One region of the Acidovorax radicis genome, then DNA from elsewhere that is predicted to be linked to it. Evidence: predicted binding sites of a transcription regulator. Region 1 holds the regulator's gene; the other holds the start of a gene.
The links. The regulator LexA, encoded in region 1, represses DNA repair genes until DNA is damaged. The targets are predictions, from matches to a motif close to ACTGTATNNNNATACAGT.
Positions count from the first base shown of each region.

Region 2: KI609_RS08045 (DNA topoisomerase IV subunit B) is a predicted target of LexA. The motif match lies at 2,232-2,249, and genes of this name have one in related genera.

Region 1 covers NZ_CP075184.1:2,663,099-2,670,742, reverse strand. The annotation lists gene KI609_RS23045 (hypothetical protein) at 1-125, shown strand, start outside; gene KI609_RS12170 (branched-chain amino acid ABC transporter substrate-binding protein) at 257-1,384, shown strand; gene KI609_RS12165 (D-2-hydroxyacid dehydrogenase family protein) at 1,535-2,542, opposite strand; gene lexA (transcriptional repressor LexA) at 3,587-4,261, opposite strand; gene KI609_RS12155 (asparaginase) at 4,345-5,295, shown strand; gene adk (adenylate kinase) at 5,405-6,061, opposite strand; gene kdsB (3-deoxy-manno-octulosonate cytidylyltransferase) at 6,372-7,199, opposite strand; gene KI609_RS12140 (Trm112 family protein) at 7,196-7,378, opposite strand; gene lpxK (tetraacyldisaccharide 4'-kinase) at 7,407-7,644, opposite strand, start outside.
Region 2 covers NZ_CP075184.1:1,747,174-1,754,817, reverse strand. The annotation lists gene KI609_RS08045 (DNA topoisomerase IV subunit B) at 216-2,198, opposite strand; gene KI609_RS08040 (MFS transporter) at 2,332-3,549, shown strand; gene KI609_RS08035 (hypothetical protein) at 3,585-3,749, shown strand; gene KI609_RS08030 (class I SAM-dependent methyltransferase) at 3,830-4,381, shown strand; gene dapA (4-hydroxy-tetrahydrodipicolinate synthase) at 4,610-5,506, shown strand; gene bamC (outer membrane protein assembly factor BamC) at 5,553-6,647, shown strand; gene KI609_RS08015 (MBL fold metallo-hydrolase) at 6,775-7,563, shown strand.

The DNA.
Region 1 (7,644 bases):
AAGAGCAGACAAGATCCGTGCTGCCGAGATTGCGCGAAGAGATCGAATCGGTGGTTCGCCATGCCGTTTATGAGGCCGTTGCAGACGAATTGGCAAGCGGTTCGGCCTCGTCGCCCCGGCGATGACAGGGTATTCCCCTGTGGCTTGGCTCGCACGTAATCGTGTTCCCTAATGATCTGGCCCGTAAATTGCGATATGTTCGCCTGCGTTGGGACACGAAACTAATTCTCAGCGTTTATCTTTACTGGAGATTTATATGCAATTGAAGTTGAAACTGACCGTGGTTGCTGCTATCGCGGCTGCTGCTGGTGTGGCCTCTGCACAAGAGCAGGTGGTCAAGATCGGCCACGTAGCTCCGGTTTCCGGCGCTCAAGCTCACTACGGCAAGGACAACGAAAATGGCGCCCGTATGGCCATTGAAGAGCTGAACGCGCAAGGCATCACCATTGGTGGCAAGAAGACCAAGTTTGAACTGGTGGCTGAAGATGACGCTGCCGATCCAAAGCAGGGCACGGCTGCTGCACAAAAACTGTGTGACTCCAAGGTTGCAGGCGTTGTTGGCCACCTGAACTCCGGCACCACCATCCCAGCATCCAAGGTTTACAACGACTGTGGCATCCCCATGGTGACGGGTGCAGCGACCAACCCTAACCTGACCAAGCCCGGTTACAAGACGACCTTCCGTATCATCGCCAACGACAACGCCCTGGGCGCTGGTCTGGCTTTCTACGCGGCGGACACCCTCAAGCTCAAGACCGTTGCGATCATCGATGACCGTACCGCTTACGGCCAGGGCGTCGCCAACGTGTTCAAGAAGGTTGCCGCTGAAAAGGGCATGAAGGTGGTGGACGAGCAGTTCACCACGGACAAGGCCACGGACTTCATGGCCATCCTGACTGCCATCAAGTCCAAGAACCCCGATGCCGTGTTCTTCGGCGGCATGGACCCTCAAGCAGGCCCGATGCTGCGTCAGATGGAGCAGTTGGGCATGGGCAAGGTGAAGTACTTTGGTGGTGATGGCGTTTGCACGTCAGAAATCGCCAAACTGGCTGGTGGCGCCAAGACCCTGGAGAACGTCATCTGCGCTGAAGGTGGTTCATCGCTCGCCAAGATGCCTGGTGGTACGGCCTGGAAGGCCAAGTACGATGCCAAGTACCCCAATCAGTTCCAGGTTTACAGCCCATACACCTACGACGCCACGTACCTGCTGGTAGACGCCATGAAGCGCGCCAACTCCGTGGATCCCAAGGTTTACGTGAACGAACTGGCCAAGGCGAACTTCAAGGGCGTGACCTCCACGATCGCTTTTGAACCCAACGGCGAAATGAAGAACCCAGCCATCACGCTGTACAACTACAAAGACGGCAAGAAGACCCCTCTGTAATTGAGCGGCACCTTCCCGCAAGGCACCCTGGTGCGTTGCGGATGTCAAAAAGGCTTCCGGTTGGAAGCCTTTTTTCATGGGCGTCAATGAAACACGGCGCGCTGAGCTCAACGAGCGCCAGGAACTGAATGGTTCGTTGTCGTTGACTAGCTAGCGGCGCACTTGAAGCGCCCCAGGGTTGACGATGTTCGTGGGAGTGCCCTTGATGAAGTTCACCACGTTTTCAAACGCCGCACCAAAATAAAGCTCGTAGCTGTCTTGCTCAACGTAGCCGATGTGGGGCGTGCAAATACAGTTTTCGAGCCTGAGCAATGCGTGGCCTTGCAAAATGGGTTCGCTCTCGAACACGTCCACGGCAGCCAAGCCCGGACGGCCCCGGTTCAAGGCCGCAATGAGGGCATCCGGTTCGATGATTTCGGCGCGCGATGTATTGACGAACAGTGAGGTGGGCTTCATGCACGAAAGGTCTTCAAGCGAGATCACCCCCCGCGTTTCATCATTGAGCCGAAGATGAAGCGAAATGACATCGCATTGCGAGAAGAATTCTTCGCGCGTAGTGGCCACCTGATAGCCATCGGTGAGCGCCTGCACGCGTGAGGCCTCTCGCCCCCATATCCGCACGTTCATGCCAAACGCACGCGCATAACCTGCCACGAGTTGGCCGGTGCGGCCATAGCCCCAGATACCCATGGTTTTGCCCCGCAACACAGTGCCAAGGCCGAAGTTGGTAGGCATGGATGCGGTTTTGAGCCCCGACTGTTGCCACGCACCATGTTTGAGGTTGGAGATGTATTGCGGCAGCCTGCGCGCAGCGGCCATGACCAGGGCCCATGTCAATTCCGCCGGTGCGACGGGGGAGCCCACGCCCTCGGCAACCGCAATGCCACGCTCGGTGCAGGCAGTCACGTCCACGTGGCTGCCGACCTTGCCCGTCTGCGCAATGAGCTTGAGCCTGGGGAGCTTTTCAACCAGTTGCCGGGTGATTTGCGTGCGTTCCCTGATGAGCACGATCACGTCTGCATCTTTGAGCCGAATAGAGAGCTGACCCAGGCCCTTGACAGTATTGGTGTACACCTTGGCGGTGTAAGGGTCGAGACGAGAGGCGCAATGCAGTTTGCGCACTGCGTCCTGATAATCGTCGAGGATCACAATATTCATTCTGATATTGTGCCTTGGTAGAACATGCATCCACCCATGGGTGACGCGCGTGGCGTATCAAAACGACCTGCTTTTGGTGACCGAGTGTTTGCATGGGCGGGCGAAACCGCCGATGCGAGCCTCGTGAGGCGCCATTGAGCGCTACATTGAGCCGACGCACCTGTGCACAAATACGGTGCCGACCGGGTCGCAAGCCGGCGTTGGGTCGTTCCTTGGTGTGTTTTTCACAGTGCTTGGCGCCATTGCCCAGACTTCAATCGGGCACGGTCATGCCTGCAACGCCTCCGAAGCTGCCAGGCGGTCCAGTTCGGCACAGACATCGGCCATTCGTCCCGCGATGACCAACCGCCCGCTGCGCACATCCGAAACGCGTTTAACAGCCCTTGCAGGCGCATTGGCGGAAGCCTCTGCGGCTAGCGATGCAAGAAAGGTATTGCGACGGCTGCTTGCAGCTAATTTTGGCAAAAAAGACCGCCGCGCTATGGGTGAGGGTTGGGTGGGCAGGTCCGGCTGGCGGGACGGGGGACGGACAGTGAACGGCCAGTTGCCGCGCAAGGGTCGTGGGGCGGGCAGCTCGGCGGGGCTGTGGTTGGCAGACAAGGTGCCGCTTGCGCTGATGCTGCCATCTGCCGTGGCTGAGTTGCTGTGCACACGGTGGTGTTGATCGGTTGTATCAGGCCCGCAATGTGTGCCTTCAGATACTGGTATTCGTGGGAAATGCGCGAGCAGCCGCTTGATACGTCGCCACGGGCCTCGAAGGGCAAAAAATGCAGAAAGAGTGGTCAAGGCAAATCCCATGTGAAAACTCCGAAGGTCGGGGGTCGAACATAGGCAGGATTGCGTGTGATTCCCCGTCGATGCCTCGCGTGTGAAGCAGGCGCCGACACGGTCGAGCCCAACGCCAACACAGCTTGTGTGGCGCTGTTTTGTTTCACAGAGAGGCAAGATTGACGGATAAAGAGGCCGTCACCGCAGGGCTGGTGCACCATGGCTGGTACACCAAACGCCCGCCACCCGCGGTGTGGCCCAAAAGGCTCCAGGCGCTTACATCAGCATGGTGTTGCGGATAAGTCCCACAGCGAGGCCTTCGATTTCAAAGGGCTCACCCGGTTCAACCACAATCACTGGGTAATCGGGGTTTTCAGGCAGCAACTCGATGGCGGTGGCGGTACGGCGCAGGCGCTTTACCGTCACCTCGTCGCCGAGGCGGGCCACGATGATCTGGCCATTGCGAGCTTCTCGCGTGGATTGCACGGCGAGCAGGTCTCCGTCCATGATGCCAACGTCGCGCATGGACATGCCGCGCACTTTGAGCAGGTAATCGGGCTTGTGCTGAAAGAGACTGTTCTCAACGCTGTAGGTTTTGTCCACGTGTTCCTGCGCGAGAATGGGCGATCCCGCTGCCACACGGCCTATCAGGGGCAACACCAGTTGCGACAGGCCTGGAATCGGCAGACTGAACTGGTTGCCACGCGCGGCATTGATTGAGCGCACAGTGTCACTGCGCAGACGAATCCCACGGGAGGTTCCGCTGACCAGCTCAATCACGCCCTTGCGTGCCAGGGCTTGCAGATGCTCTTCTGCGGCATTGGCCGACTTGAAGCCCAGTTCGTTCGCGATTTCTGCGCGGGTGGGCGGAGCACCGGTGCGTGCAATGGCGGTCTGGATTAGGTCCAGGATCTGCTGCTGGCGAGCGGTGAGTTTGGGGTTGTCGAGCATGGTGCTTTCCGGTGGAGGCGGGTACAGTGACGAACAACTGTTTTTTAATCCAGTAGCTGTATTTTTCACCAGTTTTTCGGAGTGTGCAAGTGAGCGGGCAAAAAATTGTGGTTTTGGGGACAGGCGGCACGATTGCAGGAACCTCTGCAACCGCTGGCGACAACATCGGCTACATCGCTGCGCAGGTAGGCGTGGAGCAACTACTGGGCGCGGTACCCGGCTTTCAGGCGTTTGTCCACGGTACGCTCGTGACCGAGCAAGTGGCGCAAATCGACAGCAAAGACATGGACGTGGATGTGTGGAGGGCGCTTGCCCTGCGTTGCATCCACCATTTGGCAGACCCTGAGGTGCGTGGCCTTGTCATTACCCATGGCACCGATACCTTGGAAGAAACCGCATGGTTTCTGCAACAGGTAGTGGACACCTGCAAACCGGTGGTGCTGACCTGTGCGATGCGCCCCGCAACGGCATTGGCGCCCGACGGCCCACAAAATCTGCTGGATGCCCTGGCCGTGGCTCAAATGCCTGGCGCCACGGGTGTGCTTGTGGTTGCAGCGGGTGAGATCCATGACGCCCTGCACGTTCAGAAAGTGCACCCCTACCGCGTGCAGGCGTTCAGTTCGGGCGATGCTGGCCCTGTGGGCTGGGTGGAGGAGGGCCAGGTGCGATTAGTACAAAACTGGCCTACAGCGCTTGCACAGAAAGCGCTAAATGCTATTGAAAATATAGCTAAGGCACCCAATTGGCCTCTTGTTGAAATCGTCATGAGCCACGCAGGTGCCTCGGGTACGCTGGTGGATGCGCTGGTCCGCGAGGGGGTCCGGGGCATTGTGGTGGCCTGCACGGGCAATGGGACCATTCACCAGGTGCTCGAAGCGGCATTGCTGCGGGCACAGGCTGCCGGGGTGCGCGTCGTGCGCTCCACACGCTGCCCCGAAGGACAGGTGATTCCCAAGCCTGGCGATCAATTGCCGGACGCCCGTGGTTTATCGCCTGTGAAGGCGCGTATTTCCCTGGTATTGGATCTGCTCTGAGGCAAAAAGCACCACAGGTGCCACCAAGCCAAAAAAAAAGCGACACCCCATAGGGGTGTCGCTTTGGTATTTGCGTAATGGTGCCGATCCAGGGCCGACCGTCAGTGCATCAGCTGGCCAGCGCCTGCAACGCGCGCGCGGTGATTTCATCCACACTGCCTGTGCCACTGATGGCGCGGTACTTGGGGGCCATCGTCGGTTCGCTTTGGGCCCAGCTGCTGTAGTAATCCACCAAAGGACGCGTTTGGTCGCTATAAACCTGCAGACGTTTCTTGACGGTTTCTTCCTTGTCGTCGTCGCGCTGGATCAGCTCTTCACCCGTCACATCGTCTTTGCCGGCGACCTTGGGCGGGTTGAACTTGACGTGATAGGTGCGGCCGCTGGCGGCGTGCGAGCGGCGGCCGCTCATGCGCTCGATGATGGCGTCAAACGGTACGTCGATTTCAAGCACATAGTCCAGCTTGACGCCCGCTGCCTTCATGGCGTCGGCCTGAGGAATGGTGCGGGGAAAACCGTCGAACAAAAAACCATTGGCGCAGTCGGGCTCGGTAATACGCTCCTTGACCAGTCCAATGATGATGTCGTCACTGACCAGGGCCCCTGAATCCATCACGGCTTTGGCCTGCAGGCCCAGGGGCGTGCCAGCCTTGACGGCAGCGCGCAACATGTCGCCAGTGGAGATTTGCGGGATACCGTATTTCTGGCAGATGAACGTGGCTTGCGTGCCCTTTCCGGCGCCTGGCGCGCCCAGCAGGATCAGTCTCATGGAACTCCTCGAAGGTTAGAAATCTTTTGGCGCCGCTGGCATGGGCTTGCAAGGGGCGTCAAAAGCCCTCGTGCGCACCCGGGGTGTAGCGCTCTCTTTGCGAACAAGGATAGCATGTGACAACCTTGTGCTGACTTACACGGCATCCGCATTTCGGCGCATGAAAACGCCTCGGTTTCTACCGCAGGGGTTCAATGCCTTTTGCCGGGCAGCCTGTCACCAGAATGCCCGGCAAAAGGCATTGGTCGCCTGCGCGCGTAGCAATCCGTCTATCTCGCTACCCTCATGACTGGATCAACGAATGAATCGATCAGCTTGATTCGCCAAAAAGCGCACGCACCCGTTCCAGATCTTGCGGGGTATCCACGCCCGGGCCGGGTGCAGCCGCTGCCAGGTGCACGGCAATGCGGTGCCCGTGCCACAGGGCTCGCAGTTGTTCAAGCGCCTCGACCGCTTCGGTGGGCGCTGGCGCCAGGGCGGGGAACGCGCGCAAAAAACCGGCGCGGTAGCTATAGATGCCCACATGGCGAAGGGGCGCGAATCCGGCCAGCGCCCCCATCAGGGGCGACGCCGCTTGTGCGGCGCCTTGCCACCAGGCGGTGCCGGCATGGTCGCGAGCGAAGGGAATCGGCGCCCGACTGAAATAGTGCGCCAGGCCGCGCGCGTCCAGCACCACCTTCACCACGTTGGGGTTGGTGTAGTCGGCCAGCGAATCAATCGCGTGGGCCGCCGTGCCCATGCTCGCGTCAGGCCGGGCGGGCAGCAAGGCGGCCACGGCGTCGATGAGGACCGGGTCCATCAGGGGTTCGTCTCCCTGAACATTGACAACAATGTCGTCGCCATCGAGCCCCAGCGCAACACACGCTTCGGCCAAACGATCGCTGCCGCTGGCATGGTCGGTGCGCGTCAGAATGGCCTGCACGCCGTGGGCTTCGCAGGCCCTGAGGATGCGCGCATCGTCAGCCGCGACCACCACACGCGTCGCATGGCTTTGCATGGCACGCTGGGCCACCCGCACCACCATGGGGCGGCCGGCGATGTCGGCCAAAGGTTTGTCTGGCAACCGGCTTGACGCCATGCGCGCCGGAATCAGCACCGTGAACGGGCTGGCAGCCGCCGTGGCGCCCGTGGCGCTCATTGCGCCAGTTCCTCATCGGTCAGCACGCGTGCTTCCGTTTCAAGCAGCACCGGAATGCCATCGCGCACCGGATAGGCCAGCCGCGCACTGCGCGAGACAAGCTCTTGCGCTTCACGGTGGTAGGTCAAAGGGCCTTTGGTCACGGGGCAGACCAGCAGTTCAAGCAGTTTGGGGTCCATGGGACAGTGGCTTTCCGCAGGGGATCAATCAAGCTGGGGATGATAGCGGCGACATCGGCGGAACATGCCCACGCAAACGCGCATCCAGCGCCTCAAAAAAGCCTGGATCGATGTCCAGCACCAGGGGAACAGCCAAAGCATCCGGTGATACGGTCCACAGCTTGACCGCATCTTTTTCGGTGCAAATGACCTGATTGCGCTTGTTGGAATTACCTTTCCAGCTATCAAAATCATAGTGATCAGGCAACGCATCGGTGCGCGCCAGT
Region 2 (7,644 bases), 920 kb from region 1:
ATAGCTACTACCGCTTTATAGATAAGCGCTAGAGGCCAATTTTGCTTAAATTTTGGCGATACTGAATCAATCACTGCGATGGCGCGCGCCGTGCGTCGGGATGGGATGCAAGGCGCAAACCGCAGTCATAGCCATCGCTATGGCGAGGATTTGCAACGCAGCAGACCGCCCGAGGCACGGATGCGCGGCGCGTGAGGGACTTGTTCAGCATTGCCTTAAACATCGATCTCGACGCTGTCACCGTGCAGCTCCATCAACTCGCGCCGCGACCCCGCTTCGCCCTTGCCCATGAGCTTGGTGATGAGGCCTTCGGTGGCGGCAAAGTCCATGCTGCCCAGCCGCACGGGCAGCAGGCGACGGGTGTCGGGGTTGAGCGTGGTGTCCCACAGCTGCTCGGCGTTCATCTCGCCCAGACCCTTGAAGCGGCTGATCTGGCACTTATCGCGCGCCACGCCGTCTTTTTCGGCTTTGTCCAGGATGGACTGCAGCTCGCCGTCGTCCAGCGCGTATTGCTTGGCGGCCGGCTTCTTGCCACGCGCCGGCACGTCCACACGGAACAGCGGCGGGCGCGCCACGTAGATGTGGCCGGCTTCGATGAGCTTGGGAAAGTGGCGGAAGAACAGCGTGAGCAGCAGCACCTGGATGTGCGAGCCGTCCACGTCGGCATCTGACAGGATGCACACCTTGCCGTAGCGCAGGCCCGACAGGTCGGGCGTGTCGTTGGGGCCGTGCGGGTCCACGCCAATGGCCACCGAGATGTCGTGGATTTCGTTGTTGGCAAACAACCGGTCGCGCTCCACCTCCCAGGTGTTGAGCACCTTGCCACGCAGCGGCAGGATGGCCTGGCTTTCCTTGTCGCGGCCCATCTTGGCACTGCCGCCGGCCGAGTCGCCCTCGACCAAAAACACTTCGTTGTGCGCGAGGTCGCGGCTCTCACAATCGGTGAGCTTGCCGGGCAACACGGCCACGCCAGAGCCCTTGCGCTTTTCAACCTTCTGGCCGGCCTTCTGCCGTGTTTGCGCCGCGCGGATGGCCAGTTCGGCGAGCTTCTTGCCGTATTCCACGTGCTCGTTTAGCCACAGCTCGAGCGCCGGGCGCACGAAGCTCGATACCAGCCGCACCGCGTCGCGCGAATTCAGGCGCTCCTTGATCTGGCCCTGGAACTGCGGGTCCAGCACCTTGGCCGAGAGCACGTAGCTGGCGCGGGCAAACACGTCTTCGGGCAACAGCTTGACGCCCTTGGGCAACAGGCTGTGCAGCTCGATGAAGCTTTTGACGGCGGTAAACAAGCCGTCGCGCAGGCCGCTCTCGTGCGTGCCGCCCGCGCTGGTGGGGATCAGGTTGACATAGCTCTCGCGCACCGGCTGGCCGTCTTCGGTGAACGCCACGCACCAGGCCGCGCCCTCGCCTTCGGCAAAACTCTCGTGCCCGCCATCGGCAAAGCCCTCGCCCTCGAACAGCGGGATCACTGGCTCGCCGTTCAGGGTCTGCTGCAGATAATCGCGCAGGCCGCCTTTGTATTGCCAGGTCTGGGTGTCACGGGTTTTTTCATTGACGAGCGAAACGCTCACGCCCGGCATCAACACCGCCTTGCTGCGCAGCAGGTGCGTGAGCTCACCCATGGGCAGGCTGCTCGATTCAAAGTATTTGGCGTCGGGCCACACGCGCACCGTGGTGCCCTGCTTGCGGTCGCCTTCGCCCCTGGTCTGGGTGACAAGGGGTTCGACCACATCACCCGCCGAGAACACCAGGCGTGCCACCTGCCCTTCGCGGTAGCTGGTGGCTTCGAGCCGGGTAGACAGCGCATTCGTCACGCTCACACCCACGCCGTGCAGGCCGCCCGAGAAGCTATAGGCACCGCCCTTGCCCTTGTCGAACTTGCCGCCCGCGTGCAGGCGGGTGAAGACCAGCTCGATGACCGGGGCCTTCTCTTCGGGGTGCAGTCCAAAAGGAATGCCACGGCCGTCGTCTTCCACGCTCACCGATCCATCGGCATGCAAGGTGACCTTGATTTTCTTGCCGTGACCGGCCAGCGCTTCGTCGGCGGCGTTGTCCAGCACTTCCTGGATGACGTGCAAGGGGTTGTCGGTGCGGGTGTACATGCCCGGCCGCTGCTTGACGGGCTCCAGGCCCTTGAGCACGCGGATCGAGCTTTCGGAATAGTCGCTATTCGAAACAGGAGAGGGTTTGGCTGCCATGGGGGCGGATTGTAGTGCGGTGACGCTGCGAAGGCTGGATGAAAAACCAGTGCACATCACCCTATGCCGGGGGCCACTGTATTGGTCGCTTGTGTATCAGCAGGTTTCACGCAATTTCGCTACATTCCTGCGCATGCATACCAATCCTCCCAAACTGTCCATGTTCCAGGTGCTGGCCTGTGGAGCCGCCATCGTGACGCTCTCCATGGGCATTCGCCACGGCTTCGGCTTATGGCTGCTGCCCATCACCCAGGAAATGGGCTGGACCCGCCAGTCGTTTGCGTTGGCCATCGCGATCCAGAACCTGTCCTGGGGTGTCATCGGGATTTTTGCGGGCATGGCGGCGGACCGGTTTGGTGCGTTTCGCGTATTGATCGGTGGCGCCGTGCTGTATGGGCTGGGCTTGGCGGGCATGGCGTTGTCGCCCACCCCGGGGCTGTTTGCGCTGACGGCGGGTGTCCTCATCGGCGCAGCACAGGCCGGCACGACGTATGCCGTGATCTATGGGGTGCTGGGCCGCCAGATCGCACCCGAGCGCCGGTCGTGGGCCATGGGGGTTGCGGCCGCGGCGGGCTCGTTCGGGCAGTTTCTGATGGTGCCCGTGGAGGGATGGCTGATTGCCAGCCTGGGGTGGCAACAGGCATTGCTGGCGCTGTCGATGGCGGTGGTGCTGATCGTGCCGCTGGCTTTTGGGCTGCGCGAGCCGGGGTTCAAGGGGGCGGCACCACCCCAACGCGACCAGACCATCACGCAGGCCCTGGGCGAGGCCTTCCGCTACCCCAGCTTCAACCTGCTGATGGCAGGGTATTTTGTGTGCGGGTTCCAGGTGGTTTTTATCGGCGTGCACATGCCCAGCTACCTCAAGGACCACGGCTTGTCGCCACAGGTGGCGAGCTATGCGCTGGCCTTGATCGGCCTGTTCAATGTGTTTGGCACCTACATCGCGGGCACGCTGGGCCAACGCATGCCCAAGCGGCACATTCTGGCGTTCATCTACTTTGCCCGCGCGGTCGTCATCAGCGTTTTTCTGGCGGTGCCACTGTCACCGTTGTCGGTGTATGTGTTTTCTGCAGTGATGGGCGCGCTGTGGCTGTCCACCGTGCCCCCCACCAATGCCACCATCGCCCAGATTTTTGGCGTGCAGCATCTGTCGATGCTGGGCGGCTTTGTGTTTTTCAGCCACCAGATCGGCAGCTTCATGGGCGTGTGGCTGGGGGGATATCTGTATGACGCCACCGGCAGCTACGATATCGTCTGGTACATCGCCATCGGTTTGGGTGTCTTTGCAGGGCTGGTGAATTTGCCTGTCAAGGAGAACCCCATCCAGCGCGCAGCGCCCGTGCCGGCCTGAGCCCTTTGCCTCGCTCTCCACCATCCAAAGCCCACATGAACAACAAGAGCCCGCACCCTCAGAAGCAGAAGCGCAGCTCGCGCGTTCTGCACTGGCTGGGCTGGGCGGTGGCGGTGTTGCTGTGCCTGGCGGTGTTTGGCATGTACACGGTGCCCGATTTCATGGTGATGGTGGCCGATCAGGTGTGGGCGTGCTTTTGAGCGCGGCTCGCCAATTTTCAAGTGTTTTAGGCCTCTGGCGCTTATGAATAAAGCGCTAGCAGCTATTAATTTAATAGTATATGCACGGCACCGAAACTCCGTCTGACTGGGTGCGCCGCTGGGCGCCCCTCATTCCCTCGGGCAGCACGGTGCTGGACGTGGCCTGTGGCGCCGGGCGCCACCTGCGCTGGTTGCACGGCCTCGGGCACCCGGTCGTCGGTGTAGACCAGTCCGCGCAAGCCCTGGATGCCTGCGCGGGCCTGGGTGAGATGGTCCGCGCCGATCTGGAGAGCGGCCCATGGCCCTTTGCAGGGCGACAGTTTGGGGCCGTGGTCGTCACCAACTACCTGTGGCGGCCGCTGTGGCCCGCATTGGTAGCGAGCCTGATGCCCGGTGGTGTGCTGGTCTACGAAACCTTTGCACGTGGCAATGAAACCGTGGGCCGCCCCGCCCGGGCCGAATTCCTGCTGGCGCCGGGCGAACTGCTGCACGCCTGCGCAGGGTTGCGTGTGGTGGCGTACGAAGACGGCTTTTTGCCCGACCCCGAACGTTTCGTGCAGCGCATCGCCGCCGTGCGGGAACTTGCCGAACCCGTCACACCACCAAGATATGGTCTCAGCCCGGCGGCATAGGCACCTTGTCAGACACCTGCGCGACAGCAAGCGCCGACATGGAAACCCACGGATTGACCCCGCCTGCGCCAGCAAGCACGCTTTGTTGCCCATGGCGCCGCCCCTGGCCTGACAACGGCCCGAGATGAAGGTAAAGAATGAAGCACTGCTGCCGTTTTGCACCCGATGGATCCTTTGACTCTGCAGGCTCCTAGTTAGAATGCCCTTTTACCGTTTTTCAACGCGGACATGACCTCTTCTTCCGTCCCCCTTACCGGCAGCATCGTCGCCCTCGTCACCCCCATGCACGAGGACGGCAGCGTGGACTATCCCGCCCTGCGCAAACTGATCGATTGGCATATCGCCGAAGGCACCGACTGCATCGGCGTGGTGGGCACCACAGGCGAGTCGCCCACGGTCAGCGTCGAAGAGCACTGCGAGATCATCCGCGTGGCCGTGGAGCAATCTGCCAAGCGCGTGCCCATCATGGCCGGCTGCGGCGCCAACTCCACCGCCGAAGCCATCGAACTGGCCAAGTTCGCGCGGGGCGTGGGGGCCGACAGCCAGCTGCAAGTGGTGCCGTACTACAACAAGCCCACCCAAGAGGGCCAGTACCAGCACTTCAAGGCCATTGCCGAGGCCACGGGCGACCTGCCCATCGTGCTGTACAACGTGCCCGGCCGCTCGGTGGCCGATATGCAGCATGACACCGTACTGCGCCTGACCCAGGTGCCCGGCATCATCGGCATCAAGGAAGCCACCGGCAACATCGAGCGCGCCCAGTGGCTCATCCGCGAAGTACCCAAGGGCTTTGGCGTGTATTCGGGCGATGACCCGACCGCTGTGGCTTTGATGCTGTGCGGCGGTCATGGCAACATCAGCGTGACGGCCAATGTGGCCCCTCGCCTGATGCATGAACTGTGTGTCGCGGCACTGGCAGGCAACGTTCAGCGCGCCATGCAGATCCAGTTTCAACTGATGCCTGTGCACAAAAACCTGTTCGTGGAAGCCAACCCCATCCCGGTCAAATGGGCCGTGGCCCGCATGGGCCTGTGTGGTGGCACCCTGCGGCTGCCCATGACGCCGCTGGCCAGCGGCAACGAAGCCGTCGTCGAATCCGCCCTGCGCAGCAGCGGCCTGATCTAATCCGGGCATCGCCCGTCACCCCCAGAGACACTTCGAGGATTTCCGCGTGAAAGCTGCTACTACCCGACTGGGCCTGCTGGCCCTCGCCACGGCCCTGTCCGCCTGTTCCGTTCTGGACGGTGACAAAATCGACTACAAATCGGCCACCAAAGGCTCGACGCTGGAAATCCCCCCCGATTTGACCCAGCTGTCGCGCGACTCACGCTATGCCACAGTGCCAGGCGGCTCCGTGTCGGCAGCAGCGATGCAGGCCGGGCAAGCCGCCCAGCCCTCGGGAACGGCCAACGCGGCAGCCATCACACTGGGCGACGTTCGCATCGAACGCGATGGCAACCAGCGCTGGCTGGTCGTCAACCGCCCGGCCAACAAGCTGTGGGATCCCGTGCGCGAATTCTGGGAAGAAAACGGCTTCATCCTCACCCAGGCCGAGTCGAACGTCGGCATCATGGAAACCGATTGGGCCGAAAACCGCGCCAAGTTGCCCCAGGATATTGTCCGCTCGACCATCGGCAAGGTGTTTGACTCCCTGTACTCGACGGGCGAGCGTGACAAGTTCCGCACGCGGCTGGAACGCAACAGCAACGGCGGAACCGAGATCTACATCACCCACCGCGGCATGATCGAGGTCTACAGCAGCTCCACCAAAGACAACACGGTATGGCAGCCCCGCGCCGCCGACCCAGAGCTCGAAACCGAATTTTTGCGCCGCTTGATGGTCAAGCTCGGCGTCAGCGAAGAGCAATCCAAGGCCGTGACTTCCACCGCAGCACCTCGCCAGCCCGCCGCACGCGTGGCCACTGTGAACAACGCCCCGGTGGTTCAGCTGGACGAAGGATTTGATCGCTCGTGGCGCCGTGTGGGCCTGGCGCTCGACCGCACCGGCTTCACCGTAGAAGACCGCAATCGCAACGAAGGCACCTACTTTGTTCGCTACGTGGCGCCCAATGCAGACAAGAAGGAACCAGGCTTCTTCAGCAAGCTGTTCAGCTCGAACACGGCCACGCCTCCGTTGAAGTACCGCATCGTGGTGCGCGGCCAGGGCGAGACCACCACGGTGTCGGTCCTCAATGAAGCGGGCGCACCGGAGTCCTCTGCAAACGCCGAACGCATCATTCGCGTGATTGCAGACGAACTGAAGTAAGCCCGGTCACCGCAGCAGCATCGACGACACACCCACCCGCTTAGGCCACCAGCGCCTTCACCGGCGCCTTGTGCGCCTCGCGCTGCGGTGGTGGGTGTGACGACACGATCTCTCCAGCGACCACGCCATGTTGCGATTCAAGAACCTGGCCAGTGGCAGCACGGGCAATGCCACGGTAGTCGAAGGACGCAGCGGTGCCGAAGTGCGCCGCCTTTTGGTGGACTGTGGCTTGGGTATTCGGCAGCTGCAGGCGCGCCTGGCACAGGCACAGCTACAGACGGAAGATCTGAACGCCATCTTCATCACCCACGAACACTCTGACCACATTGGTTGCGCACAGACCTTGGCCTTGCGCTACAGGATCCCGGTGTGGATGAGCCGAGGTACACATGCAGCGCTGGGGAGCCCCGACTTCGATGGACTGATGCATGTGGCGCGCGATATGGATGCGATCGATATGGGCACCTTCCAGGCGCTGCCCTTCACCGTGCCACACGACGCCCAGGAGCCACTGCAGCTCAAATGCTCCGACGCCAACATGCGCTTGGGCATCCTGACCGACCTGGGGCATGCCAGTGCCCACGTGCTTCGGCAGCTACAAGACTGCCACGCGCTGATGATCGAAGCCAACCATGACCCTGAGATGCTCGATGCATCCCGCTACCCGCTGTTTCTGAAACGCCGCGTAGCGGGCCCCTACGGGCACTTGGCCAACGCTGCAACAGCGGACATCCTGCGTACCGTTCAGCACAGTGGGCTCCGGTGTGTGGTAGCGGCACACCTGAGCGCCAAAAACAATACGGCAGCCCTCGCGCAGCAGGCGCTTGCGTCGGCGCTAGGCTGGGCCACGGAGAACATTGTGGTTGCCAGCCCGGTGCATGGAACCGAGTGGCTGAATATCGACGCGCTGGGTTGAAGCCAGGGGCGGCGTTTGATTGAACCCGTGCCCCCATAAACACCACAAACTCCCCTGCATCCATGCCGAAAAAAAAGCCCC